Regions from separate parts of the Sporosarcina saromensis genome, predicted to be linked through region 2. Evidence: predicted binding sites of a transcription regulator. Region 2 holds the regulator's gene; the other holds the start of a gene.
The links. Region 2 encodes NrdR, which represses ribonucleotide reductase genes. Its sites were predicted from a motif close to AACACNATATATNGTGTT; they were not measured.

Region 1 (3,430 bases), 330 kb from region 2:
GGCTAAGCCCATTACACCTAGTCCTACACGTCGTTCACCAAGTGCTTGCTTTTTATTCTCTTCAAGGAAATAAGGGGTTGCATCAATTACGTTATCTTGCATACGCACACCGACGCTTACGGTTTCTTTCAATTTCTCAAAGTCTACAGTCTTCGCTTCTTTATCCGCAAACTCTGCTAGATTCACTGCTGCAAGGTTACAAACGGAATAGGGTGCTAACGGCTGCTCACCGCATGGATTCGTTGCAACAACTTGTTGCCCGTATGCTTTTGCATTCGTTTCCTTGTTCGCATTATCAATAAAGAAGATACCCGGTTCCGCTGAATACGTAGCACAGATATTGATGAGATCCCATAATGCTCTTGCTTTAATTGTACGGTAGACACGCACTTCATGTCCTAAACGCTCCCACTCACGGACGTCTCCAACTTTGTGCCATTGTTCGTTATAGACATTCATTTGTTCTGCTGTATACTTTTCAACTGCTGGAAAACGAAGCTCATACGCCTCGTCGTTTTCTACAGCTTTCATGAAATCGTCCGTTAACGTTACGGAAATGTTTGCACCCGTCAAGAATTCAGGGTTGTGGACAGAATACGTACCGCCATCTTTTAACTTCATTTCTGCATCACGGATAATTGCTTCATTGAAACCACCCATGCCAGGAATTGTTCGGTAGTTCAGAATCCCTTGATACATCGCTTCCTCTTGTGGAGTTAGAGGTGTGAATTTCAATTTTTCATTCGCTAGCTTTTTAATCAATTCCTCTTCTGTGTTTTCCAAAAGAAAACGGAGAATTCTCGGGTTCTGCATTTTCGAAATGATAAATTCACAAATATCCGGATGCCAGTTCGCAAGCATGATCATCTGTGCACCGCGGCGGCTTCCGCCTTGTTCCACTAGATGCGTCAATTTTGCAATGTCATCTAGCCAAGAAACAGATCCAGAAGACTTCCCGTTCACACCTCTTGCCAGCGTGTTGCGGGGACGTAGTGTTGAGCCGTTTGTACCGACTCCACCGCCACGACTCATAATTTCCATCACTTGTTTACGATGATCTGAAATACCTTCACGCGAATCCGCTACGAACGGCATCACGTAACAGTTAAAGAATGTCACTTCCGTTTCAGAACCAGCCCCATATAGAACACGACCTGCCGGGATGAAGTTCAAGCGTGCCAGTTGATCGTAGAACAGTTCAAAGGATTGTTGACGCTTGTCCTCCGTCGATTCAACGGAAGCTAGACCTGTTGCATTTCTTTTAGCGATTTGCTCGTAAAACACTTCCAACGGTTTCTCAATGACATCTAGCGGTCGAGTGATAACTCCGTTTTCTTGCTCATCCACATTGTCGATAGACGTTCGGTATTCAGGTTCAATCCAGATAGAAGCAGTGCCTTTTTCCATGTCAATGGATTTGATAAAACCTAGTCCTCGTGCAGGAAATTTCGGATCCTCTTTCACTGTCAGAACGACAAAGTCACCCGCTTTTAAAGTCTTTTTCTCTGTGTCCTTGAAAGAGTAGCGATCAATCATGACGAGACGAGATACACCACTATGTACAATCTTCATGTCATCCGTGATTGGATGTACCTGTGGAAACACCGCAATATCCTCATTTAATTGCGCAATGTCCAACACAGGATTTTGTCCACTTGAAACTACAACCATCTTACATTCTCCTTCACGGAATATATTACACACCACATCTAGTGTGTTAACTAGTAAATAATCTACTACATATTGACACCCGCTTCAACTTGTAGCATTTTACATATTTTAACGAATCGCATACCTACTCGATTTCATTCATGAAAAATAGAACAAAAGATATAGGGTTCACTTACGGTATGTCCATTCATCGTTTGCGTACTTCTTTTTCTCTATTTCATGCACAAACTGCTTTTGTTCAATCGACAGCTCAAATGGTTGTAATTGTATAGATAGCGCTTTTTCAAATCCTTTCGAAAACGCATCAATACAAGCATCAATAGAGATTTCTTTATCTGTCAATCGATCGATGGCAACCGCTTTGTTCGGAAGGCTTTCAAGCATACGTTTACGCGATTCCTCGCTATCGAATTTAAACAATGACACTAACTTTTCCTCGTCTAAACTAAGTAAAATAGCGCCATGTTGCAAAATCACACCTTTTTGACGTGTTTGAGCACTTCCAGCCACCTTTTTCCCTTCGACGACTAATTCATACCAGCTCGGTGCATCAAAACAAACTGCACTTTTCGGACGCTTTAAATCATCACTTTGTTTCTTTGTTTCAGGAACGGAAAATTCAGCGTTCAAGCCTAAGTTCCGGAATCCTTCCAGTAAACCTCCTGAGATCACCCGATAGGCTTCAGTTACAGTCTCAGGCATGTTAGGATACTCTTCCGTCACAATGACACTATAAGTAAGTTCGTGTTCATGCAATACACCCCGTCCACCTGTCGGCCGACGTACAAACCCTAATTGATGTGCCTCTACGGCCGCCATATCAATTTCCTTTTCAACACGTTGAAAATAACCGATCGATAATGTTGCAGGCTCCCACTCATAAAACCGTAGAACCGGTCCGATTTCGCCTTGGCTATGCCACTCCATTAACGCTTCATCAAGCGCCATATTGTAAGACGGTGAACACTTTCCTGAATTGATGAAATGCCATACTGTTTTTGACATAACGTTTCCCCCTATTAACTGCAATGCATTTCATTTTATCATTCTCATTGAACATGTGCTACTCATTCTTTATAATGAATGTATAGATAGAAAGGGGAAAATTGATTGTGAGCAGCTTATATATTCTTATTGCACTTCTCGTTGCCATCGTAGTGTATTTCGTTATTACGATGTTGCGTGTGCGTAAATCAGTTACAAATTTAACACAAGAACAATTCATTGAAGGGTATCGCAAAGCACAACTAATCGATGTGCGCGAACCAAAAGAATTCGAATCGGGGCATATTTTAGGAGCACGCAATATTCCGTATTCACAATTCAGACAACGTTTTAAAGAGATTCGTCCAGACAAACCTGTCTATCTATACGATCAAAACGGCGGTAAAAGTTCTCGTGCTGCAATGTTTTTAAAGAAAAAAGATTATGCACACTTGTACCAATTGCAAGGTGGATTCCGTACGTGGACTGGTAAAGTTAAAAGCAAGTAAGCATCTCTAATCACGAAGTAAAAAAAAGTTCTTCCAATTAGGAGGAACTTTTTTACTATTTTATGCTTAGAAACAAAATCGGAACGAACAGCTAAAAGGAGATCCGTGAAGAGGGATCTCCTTTTGCAATTCATTTATTAAACATTCACAAGCTCTTGTTCTTTCGTATATCGTAATACTGGTTGACGCGCCGCCTTTGTTTCGTCAAGACGGCTAATGACCGTCGTATGAGGTGCTTCTTGAACGATTTCAGGGTTCTCTTCAAC
Region 2 (3,430 bases):
GAACCAGGTAGGCCTGTTCTGTCTGAAATTACGGAAGTATTTGGCCAAGAAGTACTGAAGGCGGACGGCTCATTGGATAGGGAACGACTGGGGCATCGAATATTTACGAACGAAGAAGAACGTAAGAAGTTAAATGCAATTATGCATCCTGCTGTACGGAAAGAAATGCTTCGTCAAAAAGATGAGTGGTTGCTGAATGGTGCACGGACAGTCATTATGGATATCCCCCTTTTGTTTGAGAGTAAGTTGCAATCTTTCGTGGAAAAAGTGCTTGTTGTGTCAGTTTCGCCTTCTATCCAACGTGCACGTTTAATGGAACGTAACCACTTAACAGAAGAAGAGGCGGATGCTAGGATTCGCTCACAAATGCCGATAGCAGAAAAAGAAGAGCTTGCAGATGCTGTAATTTTCAATAACGGTACGAGAGAAGAGACTGAAGTGCAATTGACTTCTATATTGCAACAATGGGGTGCACTGGCGTAAAAGTATTCTCTGAAAAGTGGAACATTGTTATTTTGTTCACAAACTCTTTGCTCCTACTTAAATTATGCTATACTAATTAACGGATAAACGATAAAAAGTATAACATTATGCAGGAGGATTTATTTCATGACTACTTCTATAGCGATTAATGGGTTTGGGCGCATCGGACGCATGGTTTTCCGCCAAATTATTATGGAGGACGATGTGAAAGTAGTAGCAGTGAACGCATCGTATCCGGCTGAAACGTTAGCACATTTGATTAAGTATGACACAAATCATGGAGTGTTTGATGGTGAGGTCGTTGTAGAGGAAAATGCTCTTGTAGTAAATGGAAAGCGTGTAGAATTAATAGCTGAGCGTGATCCATTGAAATTACCATGGAAACAACTTGGTGTGGACATTGTAATAGAAGCGACAGGCGTATTCAATGCCCGTGAAAAAGCCGCTCTTCATCTTGAAGCGGGGGCACAAAAAGTGATTTTGACTGCACCTGGTAAAAACGAAGACGTAACAATTGTTTTAGGTGTAAACGATGAAAAATTAGACATTGAAAAGCATGATGTCATTTCAAATGCTAGCTGTACAACAAACTGTCTTGCTCCTGTTGCAAAAGTGTTGAACGATACTTTTGGAATTGAGAACGGCTTGATGACGACTGTTCATGCGTATACGAATGATCAAAAGAACTTGGATAATCCACATAAGGATCTTCGTCGTGCTCGTGCTTGTGCACAATCAATCATACCGACTTCGACTGGAGCGGCTAAGGCATTGTCACTTGTATTACCAGAGCTTGAAGGGAAAATTCATGGTATGGCTTTACGTGTACCAACTCCGAATGTCTCTCTCGTCGACCTCGTAGTGGATGTGAAAAAGGATGTTACAGTCGAAGAAGTAAATGAAGCATTTATCAAAGCTGCAAATGGTGCGTTATCAGGCATTCTTCGTTTCACAACTGAGCCACTTGTTTCCATCGACTTTAATACAACGAAAGAATCTGCAACAATTGATGGTCTTTCGACAATTGTCATGGGTGATCGCAAAGTAAAAGTGCTTGCTTGGTACGATAACGAGTGGGGTTATTCTGCACGTGTTGTAGAATTGACGAAGAAAGTTGCAAATGCATTGAATGAGAAATTGAAAGCGTAAGGTCAATAATTCATAGAGGTTGTCGCTTCGTTAAGAATGGGAATCAGGCGTTGAACAATGCCTGGTGGCTGTTCTTGACAGTAAGCAGACAACCTCTTTTTCGTCGTGATTCCCTAAATCTTTCTTACATCCTTTTCGATTTTTCCCTTGAACATCTGTTATAATCAAAGGACTATACGGAAATACGGAGGAAGCTAAAATGATATGTCCAGCTTGTCATTACAATGGCACCCGAGTCATCGATTCCAGACCAGCTGAAGAGAATCGATCTATTCGGCGACGAAGAGAATGTGAGAAATGCGCATTTCGTTTTACGACTTTTGAAAAGGTCGAAGAAATGCCGCTCATTGTCGTCAAAAAAGACGGTACACGGGAAGAATTCAGCAACGAGAAATTATTACGAGGATTGATAAGGGCTTGTGAAAAGAGACCGGTTGATCTGGAAGCTCTTAAAAACATTGTTTATCATATTGAAAAAGAGTTAAGAAGTTCAGGGACAGTGGAGATTCGCTCAGAAAACGTAGGGGAAATGGTGATGGAAAAATTGGCGGATGTCGATGAAGTGGCCTATGTCCGTTTTGCATCTGTCTATCGTCAATACAAAGACATTACGGTTTTCATTGAAGAACTCCAAAATTTACAAACGAAAAAAGAGAGAAATTAAGCTTTGAAGCCTGAAAGAGAGGAGTTCCGACAATATGCTATATCAAGAATTACAACCGATTGACACTTATAAAATCATGATGGCGCATCCATTTTCGGATTATGATCGACAACTCCTCACTTTGTTTTACCAACCACTTATCGGACCGCAATCGATGAGTCTGTTTTTGTCGTTATGGGCGGATGCAGAGCGAAATCTTGAAAGTGAATACAATCACTACCACCTCATGAACTTACTAACTATGCCACTTGGTCAAGTTTTTGAAGCTAGAATCTCTCTTGAAGCGATTGGCCTATTGCGGACATTTTGTAAGGAAGAGAGTGAAGACCGCTCGTTCATCTATGAACTTTTGCCGCCGATGGATGCGAAATCTTTCTTTGAAGATCCTTATTGTCCACATTTTTATTCAGTAAGATTGGTGAAAATGCGTACCGTGGATTAAAAGCTCGGTTTACCCTCTCTGATCAAAAAATGGATGGCTATAATGAAGTTTCGCGTACATTTCTCGACGTGTACAAGCCGATCCGTTCAAGTGGATCGGAAATTGAACAGGAACCAACGAAACTATCAGGGAAATCGGTGTCAGAAGGCTTACCATTTGCCAACTTTGATTTTGATTTCCAACTTCTTCGGGCAGGGTTATCAGAACAAATGGTACCTCAATCTGCTCTTGCTTCCGTTTCAAAAGAATTTATTGGGAAACTGGCATTTCTTTATTCATTAACGCCAATGGATATGCAAAAAGTAATTATGATGGCGTTGGATGAAGATTTGAATCTACCAGAAGAACGCTTACGAAAAGCTGCTACAGATTTCTACAAGCTGAATATTTCTCGTAATGCCCCTAAACTTGAAAAAGTTTTTCATAAGGAAGCACCTCCTCTTAAAAAAGAACCTGTCACTCGTGAAGATGAACTTTTACAGTACATGGAAACGGTCTCGCCGCGAGAAATGTTAAGGGATTATACAGGGAAAGAACCACTTCCTGTCGATGTGCAGCTTGCTGAACGTTTAGTAACGGTACACGGTTTCACAGTTGGCGTTGTCAATGTCCTGTTACATTATGTCATTATCCGAAATGACGGGAAAATAACGAAAAACTATGCAGAACGGATTGCGTCTCACTGGGCTAAT

Region 1: the regulator NrdR is predicted to act here: its motif matches at 1,700-1,717, upstream of ACVHUV_RS14155 (vitamin B12-dependent ribonucleotide reductase).

What each region holds. Positions count from the first base shown of each region.
Region 1 covers NZ_CM142738.1:2,790,547-2,793,976, forward strand. The annotation lists gene ACVHUV_RS14155 (vitamin B12-dependent ribonucleotide reductase) at 1-1,671, opposite strand, end outside; gene lipM (octanoyltransferase LipM) at 1,840-2,676, opposite strand; gene ACVHUV_RS14165 (rhodanese-like domain-containing protein) at 2,784-3,164, shown strand; gene gcvPB (aminomethyl-transferring glycine dehydrogenase subunit GcvPB) at 3,302-3,430, opposite strand, start outside.
Region 2 covers NZ_CM142738.1:3,120,586-3,124,015, reverse strand. The annotation lists gene coaE (dephospho-CoA kinase) at 1-483, shown strand, start outside; gene ACVHUV_RS16005 (glyceraldehyde-3-phosphate dehydrogenase) at 610-1,632, shown strand; gene nrdR (transcriptional regulator NrdR) at 1,832-2,296, shown strand; gene ACVHUV_RS15995 (replication initiation and membrane attachment family protein) at 2,331-2,738, shown strand; gene ACVHUV_RS15990 (replication initiation and membrane attachment family protein) at 2,687-3,430, shown strand, end outside.